Regions from separate parts of the Paenibacillus sp. FSL R5-0636 genome, predicted to be linked through region 2. Evidence: a T-box and tRNA genes for the amino acid it is inferred to sense, from the RefSeq annotation. Region 2 holds a T-box; the other holds one or more tRNA genes.
What was found. A T-box is a leader RNA that pairs with one kind of tRNA and senses whether it is charged. The one in region 2 lies ahead of pheS (phenylalanine--tRNA ligase subunit alpha), so its partner is inferred to be a tRNA-Phe.
Positions count from the first base shown of each region.

Region 1: it has a tRNA-Phe gene. The T-box ahead of pheS (phenylalanine--tRNA ligase subunit alpha) is inferred to sense a tRNA for this amino acid. The anticodon was not compared.

Region 1 is NZ_CP150232.1:6,135,166-6,142,053, forward strand. Features, by position in the region: gene MKX34_RS27955 (BMP family ABC transporter substrate-binding protein) at 1-586, opposite strand, end outside; gene MKX34_RS27960 (AraC family transcriptional regulator) at 916-1,671, shown strand; tRNA gene MKX34_RS27965 (tRNA-Leu) at 1,809-1,887, opposite strand; tRNA gene MKX34_RS27970 (tRNA-Cys) at 1,902-1,975, opposite strand; tRNA gene MKX34_RS27975 (tRNA-Gly) at 1,986-2,060, opposite strand; tRNA gene MKX34_RS27980 (tRNA-Gln) at 2,067-2,141, opposite strand; tRNA gene MKX34_RS27985 (tRNA-His) at 2,161-2,236, opposite strand; tRNA gene MKX34_RS27990 (tRNA-His) at 2,280-2,355, opposite strand; tRNA gene MKX34_RS27995 (tRNA-Trp) at 2,379-2,452, opposite strand; tRNA gene MKX34_RS28000 (tRNA-Tyr) at 2,459-2,544, opposite strand; tRNA gene MKX34_RS28005 (tRNA-Thr) at 2,550-2,625, opposite strand; tRNA gene MKX34_RS28010 (tRNA-Phe) at 2,654-2,729, opposite strand; tRNA gene MKX34_RS28015 (tRNA-Asp) at 2,740-2,817, opposite strand; tRNA gene MKX34_RS28020 (tRNA-Met) at 2,843-2,919, opposite strand; tRNA gene MKX34_RS28025 (tRNA-Val) at 2,936-3,011, opposite strand; tRNA gene MKX34_RS28030 (tRNA-Glu) at 3,067-3,141, opposite strand; tRNA gene MKX34_RS28035 (tRNA-Ser) at 3,160-3,252, opposite strand; tRNA gene MKX34_RS28040 (tRNA-Asn) at 3,256-3,331, opposite strand; rRNA gene MKX34_RS28045 (23S ribosomal RNA) at 3,393-6,319, opposite strand; rRNA gene MKX34_RS28050 (16S ribosomal RNA) at 6,552-6,888, opposite strand, start outside.
Region 2 is NZ_CP150232.1:1,848,472-1,855,359, forward strand. Features, by position in the region: gene pulA (type I pullulanase) at 1-813, shown strand, start outside; gene MKX34_RS08020 (sensor domain-containing diguanylate cyclase) at 876-2,495, opposite strand; T-box leader at 3,078-3,363, shown strand; gene pheS (phenylalanine--tRNA ligase subunit alpha) at 3,424-4,458, shown strand; gene pheT (phenylalanine--tRNA ligase subunit beta) at 4,641-6,888, shown strand, end outside.

The DNA of each region.
Region 1 (6,888 bases), 2.8 Mb from region 2:
AAGCATTAATCCCCGGAATATCCATACCGCCCACAAACCCAATCACATTCTCAGGGGTAGCATTCGGCATATCCGATTGTGTAGCTAATGCTGCTACGGCACCTGCCAAGAAAGATACTTCATTTGTCGCATAAGACATGTTGTACATGTTATCTGGTGCTTCATCGATGTCGGTATCATAATTAATGAATTTTTTGTCTGGATACAATTCTGCCGTTGCATTAAACATCTCTGTAATTTCAGAACCGCCAGAAATAATTACATCCCAATCCTCGGAAGCGATATCGTTAAATGTAGGCTCCCATTTCGTTTTATCAACGCCCATTTCAACAACCTTTGTTACTGCACCTAGTTCATCCTTAACCTTTTGCAAGCCGTTATTAGCGGAGTCAAAAAATGATTTATCCCCAAGTGTCCCCGGAATCAGCAATACAACCTTGAGTTTATCCCCTGAACCTGTTTCTCCACCCTCAGCAGCGTTTGATCCAGTATTCGCAGAAGAACCGTTATTGGACGTGTTATTCCCACATGCTGTGACCAGAACCATCACCATTAATAACAACAAAGAAAGAACTTTTTTATTCATTACTCTATTCCACCCCTAATTTTAGTTGGTTAGTAATCCGGCAGAATCCCCATCTTCACCCATTGTATAATTCACGGTTCAAATGGAAATTCTCTTTTTTCCAAATAAAGTATCATTAAAAGTAATAAATTTAACGTTTAGGCTCAAAAATAGCAATAAAAATACCATTATTATTAATAATCCGCTTTATTTCCGAACGAGATGGCCAGTCAGGTTGCGAACTTTCGGATTTATTGATACGATCATAACAAATATTATTAAAAATAATTATATGATTTCGGTCATAGTTTTGTACGATTCGGCTAAAACATAAGTATTGGAGGATCATCATGGATCGTGTTCTATATATTGTAAGTGCCACACATGAGCTAAATACTTATATCCCTCCACACCAGCATGAATGCTACGAACTGGTCTATTATTTACAGGGGGTAGGGACAACCAATGTTGGCCCACGAAGTTACCATTTTCGCTCCTCTTCTTTCGCGCTTGTGCCACCCAATCATAAACATGACGAGCACCACCGTGAGGATGCAAATGTATTATTTGTAGGCTTCCACTCGGAACACCCTAATATGAGTAATCTGCTCGGCGTATATGAAGATGATAAAGATAAGACCGTTCTTCAAATCCTGCTGCGAATGAAAGCAGAGTTTACACGCAAGCAAGACGGATTCTCTGAGCTTCTAAACCTACAAATGAGCGAGATTACCGTCCATCTTATGAGGCTTCTTAGTGCCTCTGGATATCAATCCCCAACAGAAGACCGAGTACAATATGTCCTTAATTATATGAATGAGCATTATCGCCATAAATTGTCCGTCGAAACACTATCAGAAATGTCCGGATATAGCTACGATCGTTTTCGCCATCTATTTAAAGAACGGTTCGGGTCTTCACCCCTGCGGTATTTGCTGTTAAAACGCCTGGATTATGCAAAATCTCTATTACGTCATACTCAGATGCAAATCTCTGAAGTATCTGCTGCTGCAGGTTTTGTGAACGATGCCCAATTCTGCAATATGTTTAAACGAGAAATAGGTCATACCCCGCGAGCATTCCGCATTAATAATCAATCAGGTTAATCACTAATCAGATTAAAAAAAGCCGTTGAAATAGAGAAACTCCTCTATTCAACGGCTTAATCCTGTAAAACTAAGAACATAAAGAAAAAAGGTTAGTAAGATTGCTTATAAAAGCATTCTTACTAACCTTTTTAAGATACCGGCGAGAGGACTCGAACCTCCACGGTTTCCCACTCGATTTTGAGTCGAGCGCGTCTGCCATTCCGCCACGCCGGCACATATGAACTAAATGGAGGCGCCACCCAGATTTGAACTGGGGATAAAGCTTTTGCAGAGCTTTGCCTTACCACTTGGCTATGGCGCCATGTAAATTTTGGAGCGGACGACGGGAATCGAACCCGCGACCCTCGCCTTGGCAAGGCGATGCTCTACCGCTGAGCCACGTCCGCATAAAATGGCTGGGGATATAGGATTCGAACCTATGAGTGACGGAGTCAAAGTCCGTTGCCTTACCGCTTGGCTAATCCCCAATAACATTTTAAAGTAAAATGGGGCGACTGATGGGTCTCGAACCCACGAATGCCGGAACCACAATCCGGTGCGTTAACCCCTTCGCCACAGTCGCCATATTAAGTTGATATTGTTGCCATTATTCATTTTAAAGAAAATGGGGCGGCCGATGGGTCTCGAACCCACGAATGCCGGAACCACAATCCGGTGCGTTAACCCCTTCGCCACGGCCGCCATATTAAACTTTAGAAAGAACTTGGCAGGGGCAGCAGGAATTGAACCCACACCAACGGTTTTGGAGACCGTTGTTCTACCTTTAAACTATGCCCCTAAAAACTGGTGGAGGATGATGGATTCGAACCACCGAACACTTACGTGAGCAGATTTACAGTCTGATGCGTTTGGCCACTTCGCTAATCCTCCAAGGATGGTGCCGGCGAGAGGACTTGAACCCCCAACCTACTGATTACAAGTCAGTTGCTCTACCAATTGAGCTACACCGGCATGGCACTCATTCTTTTGTGATGATAAATGGTGGCTCGGGACGGAATCGAACCGCCGACACGAGGATTTTCAGTCCTCTGCTCTACCGACTGAGCTACCGAGCCATGATGAAAATGGCGGAACCGACGGGATTCGAACCCGCGATCTCCTGCGTGACAGGCAGGCATGTTAGGCCAACTACACCACGGTTCCAAAAGATATAATTGCTTAAGTTAATTGGTTGCGGGGGCAGGATTTGAACCTGCGGCCTTCGGGTTATGAGCCCGACGAGCTACCGGGCTGCTCCACCCCGCGCCAGTAAAATATGTTATGGTGGAGGCTGAGGGGATCGAACCCCCGACCCTCTGCTTGTAAGGCAGATGCTCTCCCAGCTGAGCTAAGCCTCCATAAACAACAATTGTTATTGTACCAAAGTCCACTAGGATAAATCAAGTGAAAATTTGGTGACCCGTATGGGATTCGAACCCATGTTACCTCCGTGAAAGGGAGGTGTCTTAACCCCTTGACCAACGGGCCATACTAATTAAAAATTTGTGGCGGAGAGAGAGGGATTCGAACCCTCGAGACGCTTGTGGCGCCTACACGATTTCCAATCGTGCTCCTTCGGCCAAACTCGGACACCTCTCCATATGGCTCCCCGAACAGGACTCGAACCTGTGACAACTCGATTAACAGTCGAGTGCTCTACCAACTGAGCTATCAGGGAATATTCATACCAGGCTTAATCGCCTGAAAACTGAATCCGAAACGAATCTGCATTCTAAGTATAGGATAAGCCCTCGACCGATTAGTATTGGTCAGCTCCATGCATTGCTGCACTTCCACCTCCAACCTATCTACCTCGTCGTCTTCAAGGGGTCTTACTAATTGGGAAATCTCATCTTGAGGGGGGCTTCACGCTTAGATGCTTTCAGCGCTTATCCCGTCCGTACGTAGCTACCCAGCCATGCTCCTGGCGGAACAACTGGTGCACCAGCGGTACGTCCATCCCGGTCCTCTCGTACTAAGGACAGCTCCTCTCAAATTTCCTGCGCCCACGACAGATAGGGACCGAACTGTCTCACGACGTTCTGAACCCAGCTCGCGTACCGCTTTAATGGGCGAACAGCCCAACCCTTGGGACCTACTTCAGCCCCAGGATGCGATGAGCCGACATCGAGGTGCCAAACCTCCCCGTCGATGTGGACTCTTGGGGGAGATAAGCCTGTTATCCCCAGGGTAGCTTTTATCCGTTGAGCGATGGCCCTTCCATGCGGTACCACCGGATCACTAAGTCCGACTTTCGTCCCTGCTCGACTTGTAGGTCTCGCAGTCAAGCTCCCTTATGCCTTTGCACTCTGCGAATGATTTCCAACCATTCTGAGGGAACCTTGGAACGCCTCCGTTACTCTTTAGGAGGCGACCGCCCCAGTCAAACTGCCCGCCTGACACGGTCCCCGTACCCGGTAAGGGTACTAGGTTAGAACCTAGATACGATCAGGGTGGTATCCCAACGGCGCCTCCACCGAAGCTTGCGCTCCGATTTCTACGGCTCCCACCTATCCTGTACAGATCGTACCCAAATTCAATATCAAGCTGCAGTAAAGCTCCATGGGGTCTTTCCGTCTTGTCGCGGGTAACCTGCATCTTCACAGGTATTAAAATTTCACCGGATCTCTCGTTGAGACAGCGCCCAAGTCGTTACGCCATTCGTGCGGGTCAGAATTTACCTGACAAGGAATTTCGCTACCTTAGGACCGTTATAGTTACGGCCGCCGTTTACTGGGGCTTCGGTTCATAGCTTCGGGTTACCCCTAACCACTCCCCTTAACCTTCCAGCACCGGGCAGGCGTCAGCCCGTATACTTCGCCTTGCGGCTTCGCACAGACCTGTGTTTTTGCTAAACAGTCGCTTGGGCCTTTTCACTGCGGCCCCCTCGTGCTATTCACACTACCGGGGCACCCCTTCTCCCGAAGTTACGGGGTCATTTTGCCGAGTTCCTTAACGAGAGTTCTTCCGCGCGCCTTAGAATTCTCTTCTCGCCTACCTGTGTCGGTTTGCGGTACGGGCACCTTCTCCTGGCTAGAGGCTTTTCTTGGCAGTGTGAGATCATGACCTTCGCTACTATAATTTTCGCTCCCCATCACAGCCTAGCCTTAACGATGTGCGGATTTGCCTACACATCAGCCTCACTGCTTAGACGGACATCCATCAGTCCGCGTCACTACCCTCCTGCGTCACCCCATCGCTCATAGCGGATTACGGTGGTACAGTAATTTCAAACTGTTGTCCTTCGACTACGCCTTTCGGCCTCGCCTTAGGTCCCGACTTACCCTGAGCGGACGAGCCTTCCTCAGGAAACCTTGGGCTTTCGGCGGATCAGATTCTCACTGATCTTTTCGTTACTCATACCGGCATTCTCACTTGTGTAGTGTCCAGCGCTCTTTTCAGTACACCTTCAACCCCTACACAACGCTCCCCTACCCCAGATACATACGTATCTAGCCATAGCTTCGGTGGTGTGTTTAGCCCCGTTACATTTTCGGCGCAGAGTCACTCGACCAGTGAGCTATTACGCACTCTTTCAATGGTGGCTGCTTCTAAGCCAACATCCTGGTTGTCTGTGCAACTCCACATCCTTTCCCACTTAACACACACTTGGGGACCTTAGCTGATGGTCTGGGCTGTTTCCCTTTTGACAATGGATCTTAGCACTCACTGTCTGACTCCCGGCAATAAGTATATGGCATTCGGAGTTTGACTGAGCTTGGTAATCCTTGCGGACCCCGCACCCAATCAGTGCTCTACCTCCACTACTCTTATACCGAGGCTAGCCCTAAAGCTATTTCGGGGAGAACCAGCTATCTCCGAGTTCGATTGGAATTTCTCCGCTACCCCCACCTCATCCCCGCACTTTTCAACGTACGTGGGTTCGGGCCTCCAGTGCGTGTTACCGCACCTTCACCCTGGACAGGGGTAGATCACACGGTTTCGGGTCTACGTCCACATACTAATTCGCCCTATTCAGACTCGCTTTCGCTGCGGCTCCACCTTCTCGGCTTAACCTTGCATGTTAAACGTAACTCGCCGGTTCATTCTACAAAAGGCACGCCATCACCCATAGATCGGGCTCTGACTTTTTGTAAGCACACGGTTTCAGGTTCTATTTCACTCCCCTTCCGGGGTGCTTTTCACCTTTCCCTCACGGTACTGTTTCACTATCGGTCGCCAGGTAGTATTTAGCCTTAGCAGATGGTCCTGCTGGATTCATACGGGGTTTCACGTGCCCCGCACTACTCGGGATCCGTCTCGGAGAGAACACAGTTTAGGTTACAGGGCTTTTACCTCTATCGCGGGCCTTTCCAGACCTCTTCACCTACCATATTCCTTTGTAACTCCATGTGAGACGTCCCACAACCCCTAAGAGCAAGCTCTTAGGTTTAGGCTGTTCCGCGTTCGCTCGCCGCTACTGACGGAATCACTATTGTTTTCTCTTCCTCAGGGTACTTAGATGTTTCAGTTCCCCTGGTCTGCCTCTACATTTCCTATGTATTCAGAAATGAGTAACTGCGAATTACCACAGCTGGGTTTCCCCATTCGGACACCCCCGGATCAAAGCTTGCTTACAGCTCCCCGAGGCAGTTTCGTTGTTCGCCACGTCCTTCGTCGGCTCCTGGCGCCTAGGCATCCTCCGTGTGCTCTTATTAGCTTAACCTTGATTCTTCCGAAGAAAAATCTCACTAATAACATTTACTTGTTTGCACAAGTTGCTAAAAGATGTTCTAAAACGCAAATTCGTTTCGGTATCCAGTTTTCAAGGATCAAGTCTTACTTGAGAGCTTAAACTCTCAAAACTGAGCAACGAGTGAGTAACAGGCCTAAACCTGAGTTTTGGAAGCTAAGCTTCCGATTTGAATGTTCTCATTGCAGAGAACGATTCTCCATAGAAAGGAGGTGATCCAGCCGCACCTTCCGATACGGCTACCTTGTTACGACTTCACCCCAATCATCTACCCCACCTTCGGCGGCTGGCTCCCTTGCGGGTTACCCCACCGACTTCGGGTGTTGTAAACTCTCGTGGTGTGACGGGCGGTGTGTACAAGACCCGGGAACGTATTCACCGCGGCATGCTGATCCGCGATTACTAGCAATTCCGACTTCATGCAGGCGAGTTGCAGCCTGCAATCCGAACTGAGACCGGCTTTGATGGGATTGGCTCCACCTCGCGGCTTCGCTTCCCGTTGTACCGGCCATTGTAGTACGTGTGTAGCCCAGGTCATAAGG
Region 2 (6,888 bases):
TCGCAAGGGATACCTTTCCTGCATGCTGGAGATGAGCTCCTGCGCAGTAAATTTGGGGATCATAACAGCTACCGCAGCGGTGACGCGATCAACTCGATCCGCTGGAATATGAAAAGCGTATTTAAGCCCGTATTTCAATATTATAAAGGCCTGATCGAGCTGCGGCGCACACATCCGGCATTTCGTCTGCATGGCCGCCAGGAAATTGAACGTTCGTTGGAATTTCTGCGATGTGATGGCGGAATAGTATCGTATCTTCTTAGAGGCCATGCAGGAGGCGATCTTTGGAACAATATAACCGTTATCTTCAATGCTAATAATGATCGAATGACGGTGGCTCTTCCTGAGATTTCTAACGGGTGGAGTATAGTAGTAGACCATACCCGTGCCGGGATAGAAGCCATCCGCAGAATCGAAGGCAATGAGGTAGAAGTGGAAGGGTTGTCGATGATGGTCCTTTATGATGAATGTGGTGAGCCAGCCCCACGCTCTAAAATCATCGAAATACACTATGAACGCCCTGATCAGAATTACCAAGGCTGGAATCTTTGGGTTTGGGATACAGGAATCCAGGATGGACAATGCGATTTCCGATATATGGAGAACGGGCGTGCAGTAGCCCGCATCGAAGTGCTGCCAGATACCCAATCCATCGGATATATTTTGCGGCTTAATGATTGGGAAGAAAAAGATGGAGACGGAGACCGCTTCATTGATTGTTCTACGAATGGAGAGTTAACCAAGGTCTTAGTTCGGGATCGTGATCAGGAGATTGATGGAATTTCAGAGGATCATCTTCGGTTAAGCAGTTAGTGGCAATACAAAAAAAGCTGTTTCAGGGTTGATTGTATCCTGAGACAGCTTTTTATTTGGTTTTATGGTTTTACAATGGTCTGGTCAGCAAACTCTTCGTCCACAAGCTCATAGTAAAGATTGGCTTTATTGCCACCATGGTCTTTGGAGCGGTACATCGCCAAATCGGCGGCACGCAGCAGTTCATTGATACTGCTTCCATGTTCAGGAAATAAAGCTACTCCGATACTCGCGGAGGTGTGGAAGCTGGACCCGTTATCAACAGACCAAGACTTATTGAACAGTTTAAGTAACCGCTGCAGCGTTTCATCAAGCATCTCTGGAGAAGTGAATCGATGCAGTACAACTGCGAATTCATCTCCGCCGATCCGGAAGGCCTGACCTATTCCTTTGACTGTATGCTGAAGTTCACGGGAGAGCAGCTGAAGAAATTCGTCTCCAGCCAGATGGCCTAAGGTATCATTTAGCTGCTTGAATCTGTCACAATCCAGCAGGGCCAGTGCAATTTTTTGCTTCCGTTCTTCGGGTTGTGTGATAAGGTTCTCCATATACATTTTGAAATGAGCCCTGTTGGGAATCGCTGTTAAATGATCATAGAAGGCTAGCTTATGTAGTCGTTCTTCGTATTGTTTTCGCTGGGTAATTTCTCGAGATAACAGCATGAATTGTGCTGGGAATTTACGGCTGCCGAGAACAGGTGACACCTTAGTTTCAAGCCATACCCATTGGCCTTCTGCTCCGCGCATGCGCAGTTCTGAAATGCGCGGGGTTCCCTGAACCACGCTCTTTAATTTAGCCCAGGCAATCTCCGGTTCACGTATGTAGTTGGATAACGGATCTCCTTTTTTAGGCACATAGCCTAGAATACTGGAGTGTGAGGGGGAAGCGTATAGAATCAACCCGTTAGGATCCGTCAAAATAATGAAATCAGACATGGTTTCACCGATTAGCTGATAAAGTGTTTGTTCTTCCAGCATTTCATTCTGGAGCCAGATGATTTTGCGTCCAAGGTAAATAATGACCAGGAGAAACACAAGTAAGAGGAGCGAATACAGGGAGAACAAAGCGCTTTTTTTATCCTTAAAACCGTCCGTTACTTGCAAGGCGTAGTTGCCAATCAAGTCCTCTGCTTGATCGAGATATGCTCTAGCTTCATTGAATTGCGAGTTTAGGGTGAGCGCAGAATATGAATCCGGATTCCAGCTACTCTTCGTCCGTTCCGTTATTAGCGTATGCCCTGAATTTTTCCACATGACAATGGTAGTTTCGAAGGAGCGCAGCTCGTTTTTTAATTCGGAAAGGATAATTCCACTTTGTTTCATATCACTGTAAGGTTTTTTTATAGCGTTGATATTTGCTCTTGCTAGACTTATTCGTTCCTGCGCTTGAAGATTATTATCTATAAACTCCGTAGTGAACTGTTCACCTTCTGCGGCTGTTAGGTTTGGATCCATTGCGATTTGCAAGGCTACAGCAGCTTGATGCAGATCACGATCGGCGCTCAGTATGAGCTTAGAGTTCTGATATATATCATCATAAAGAGAATCTGACAATCTATTAATAGTGTGATTTAAATAGAGTAGCGAGGACACGCTGATCCCGACCAGAAGGACGGAGATTGCAGCGAAGACATAGAATAGTTTGCGTGTTACCTTGAATTCGAAGAACCCTGCCACAGTCATCTTCTCCCTGTATAAGATGATTAAGTAAATCTATTGCTGCTTAAGTAGAACCTGCAGAAGTCAATCTATGGTCAGGCGTAATTTAAATCAGTCACTGATGTTTGAAGGTGCTTTTGGAATAAAAGAGGTATTGTATACATAGTGGAAAAACATAGGAAAATGTACGTGTGAGTAAATGGTAGTTTCTAGTATATCAAGTATATAGGACGTGCTGCTTATAGAGCAATCTTTACTCATAATAATCCAAAAGACAAAATTTAAAGTTTAATATATGGGCCTATTGAATTATCTATATTCAAACCGATGGATCCTATTACCCCACTCGATCATAAATGATACGGCTTACAGCTGCTGAAAAAAACTGCCCTTAGTCATAATGACTACAGGAAAGCTAATCATTCATTATTCGTTACGCAGTGCGTGAATGGGGTGAAGTCGTGCGGCTTTGTTCGCAGGCATCATTCCAAAAATCACGCCTGCCCGCCCCGATGCCAATCCAGCTTGTCAAAACGACAGATTTTGCATATAATAAAGAGACATATCTCTTGTAGTAAAGAGATACCTGACAATTAGCATGAATTGTGAAATGCAGTGATGGAGAAGAGTACACAGTGCCTGACTTACAGGGAGGAGACGCCGCGGATTGAGAGCGTTTCTAAGAAGCAGAGCTGTCGAAGTTCACTCCGGAGCAGTTCCCTGAATTCCTTAAGCTGTCTAATAGGGAAGGGTAGGGGATACCGGTCACAGACCGTTATTTCTGTATAAAGTGAGATAGGTATCTGTCCAGCCAAAAGAGGGAATGAAGCTCTTAAGGGGAACAGATCAGCTTGTCTAACAAGGGTGGTACCACGGTCTTTTCGTCCCTTACCGGGAGGAAAGGCCTTTTTTTGTTGAACTAGACAATGATTGAAGGGGGCTGTACACGGCCATGAAAGAGAAGTTGGAAGCATTGAAGGTTGAAGCGCTGGCTAAGCTGCAGGAGGTTATGGATCCGCAGGTACTAAATGATTTAAGAGTGAAGTATCTCGGTAAAAAAGGTGAGCTTACAGAGGTTCTGCGCGGTATGGGAGGACTTAGTGCTGAGGAGCGTCCGGTAATCGGGCAAGTGGCGAATCAGGTTCGCAGTGCTATTGAGGAGATTATCGGCGCGAAGCAGGAGGCTTTTCAAGAGCAGGAAACCCAGCAACGTTTGCAGGCTGAAAAAGTAGACGTAACCTTACCGGGTCGCCGTTTACAGCAAGGGGGCATTCACCCGCTTAGCAGAGTCGTACAGGAGATTGAGGATATTTTTATCGGCATGGGCTACCGTGTAGCTGAAGGTCCGGAAGTGGAGACCGATTATTATAACTTTGAAGCTCTAAATCTGCCTAAGAATCACCCGGCACGTGATATGCAGGATTCTTTCTATTTAACAGATGACCTGCTAATGCGCACTCAAACCTCGCCAGTACAGATTCGTACTATGCAGGCTATGAACGGTGAAGCTCCTGTTAAAATCATCTGTCCGGGTAAAGTATTCCGCCGTGATGATGATGATGCAACGCATTCCTTCCAGTTCCACCAAATCGAAGGTTTGGTCATTGGAAGTAACATTCGAATGAGTGATCTGAAGGGCACCCTGCAACAATTTGTGCAGGAGATGTTTGGACCGAATACAGGCATTCGTCTTCGTCCGAGCTTTTTCCCATTCACGGAGCCAAGTGTTGAAGTAGACGTAAGCTGCTTCAAATGTGGTGGCGATGGCTGCAGACTATGCAAGCAAAGTGGATGGTTAGAAATCCTTGGCGCAGGTATGGTACACCCGAATGTACTGAAAATGGGTGGCTATGATCCTGCTGAATACAGCGGCTTCGCCTTCGGAATGGGTGTAGAGCGGATTGCAATGCTTAAATACGGCATCGATGACATCCGTCATTTCTATAGTAATGATATGAGTTTTGTGAAGCAGTTCAAGGGCGTTTAGTTATTGTGGTGCGCTGGCTGTTAGTGGCTGGAGAATGGGTTTTGGAGCATCTGATTTCCTTGTAAGGACCGTCCTTAATAGTGTGTAGCTGAAATTGAGTGCACTTCATCCGTTCTCCCACAGGAAGCAGCACGAACGACAGTGAAATAAATACATCTGAAACATAAAGGAAGTGAGCGGATATGAAAGTATCAACCGGATGGTTGGCTGATTATACATCGATTGAAGGAGTAACCGCCGAACAGCTAGCGGAGAAGATTACCGCTGCCGGCATTGAGATTGACGGCGTAGAGCGCCGCAATAAAGGCATTTCCGGCATCGTAACCGGCTATGTGAAATCAAAGGAAAAACATCCTGATGCCGACAAGCTGAACGTATGTATCGTGGATGCGGGCCAAGATGAGGATCTACAAATCGTCTGCGGCGCAAAAAATGTAGCTGCAGGTCAAACTGTACCTGTAGCACTGGTCGGTGCTAAGCTGCCAGGACTGGATATCAAAAAAGCCAAGCTGCGCGGCGTCCTATCGCAAGGGATGATCTGCTCGGCCAAAGAATTGGGACTGAATGATAAATTGCTTCCAAAAGAGCAACAAGAAGGTATTCTTGTGCTGCCTGAAGGGACAGAGATTGGTCAGGATATTTCCAAGGTCCTCGGCTTAGATGACGAGATTCTGGAATTCGATCTGACTCCGAACCGTTCGGATTGCCTCAGTATGATTGGTGCTGCTTATGAAGTAAGTGCGATTCTTGGGCGTGAAGTTAAATTGCCTGATCCAAAAAGCGAAATTATTGAGATCAGTGGTCCTGCTGCGGATTCCATTTCCGTCAAGATTGAAGATGAAGAATACTGCAGCCATTATGCAGTTCGTTATATTGCAGGTGTTAAACCTGCACCATCACCGCTGTGGATTCAGAATCGTCTGATGGCTGCTGGGGTTCGTCCAATTAATAATATCGTGGACATTACCAATTACGTGATGCTGGAATATGGACAGCCGCTGCATGCTTTTGATGCAGATAAAGTGCAAGGTGGAGAACTCGGCGTTCGTCTTGCCCATGAAGGTGAAGTTTTGGTTACACTTGACGGTCAAGAGCGTAAGCTAGAGCCGCAAATGCTCGTTATCGCTGATGGAGTTAAAGCTGTAGGTCTGGCCGGAGTAATGGGTGGACGGGATACAGAGGTTACTGCTGAGACGGTAAACCTTGTTCTGGAATCTGCTAAGTTTGATGGTGGTACGATTCGTAAAACCTCGCGTCAATTGGGACTTCGCTCTGAAGCCTCCCTTCGTTTCGAGAAGGAAGTGGATCCAAGTGCAGTTATTCCTGCATTGAACCGTGCAGCAGTGCTGATTGCACGTTATGCTGGCGGATCGGTCCATGAAGGCATCGTGCAAGCAGGAACTGACGCTGTTCAAGAGAAGGTTCTCACCTTGTCCTTAGAGAAACTGAATCGTTATCTGGGAACGGATTTGTCCTTGCTGGAAGTGAAGACATTGTTTGGCCGTCTACACTTCAAATGCGGAGATACCGCACAAGGGCTGATTGAAGTTCAAGTCCCAACCAGACGTGGCGATATCAGCTATGATGTTGATCTTATTGAAGAAATTGCCCGCCTGTACGGATATGACAATATTCCAACGACTCTAATTGAAGGAATTACAACGCCAGGAGCACTAACTCACAAGCAAGCGCTCCGTCGTGAACTGCGCCGCTTATTGTCACATGGCGGTTACCAAGAGGTGATGGGTTACTCCTTCATCCAGCCGCAACAAAGCACAATGTTCCCTGCGTTATCAGAAGGAGCAGTAGCGGTGAAGCTGGCTATGCCGATGAGTGAAGAACGCAGCGTACTGCGTACCAGCCTTCTTCCGCAACTATTGGATATTGCCAGCTACAATACCAATCGTCGTCAAAGCGACTTGGCATTGTTTGAAATCGGCAACGTCTTCTTCACGGATGAAGAACAGCTGACTCGCCAACCACGCGAACTGCCAGTGCTGGGGCTGTTGCTTAGCGGAAGCTTAACAGTGAAGCAATGGAATGTTTCGGCACAGCCTGTGGACTTCTTTGATTTGAAGGGTGCGCTGGAAACGGTATTTGCTCATTTAGGGCTGACTGATAAAATCGTCTATGTGGGAGACAGTCCAGAAGGATTTCATCCTGGGCGTTCCGCATCGGTATATTTACTCGGGAACGAGGGCCGTGTGAAGATCGGAACGATGGGGCAGATTCATCCGGATCTGCAAAGACAGCTGGATCTGGTGGATACTTATGCGGCAGAAATTTTATTGCAGCCGTTATATGAAAGTGCGCAAAGCCGTTTGCAATATAATGAGCTTCCGCGTTTCCCGGGAATGGAACGGGATATTGCTGTGGTCGTGGATTCCGCTGTACCAGCGGGCGATCTGCTGGCTTCCATCCGTGATAACG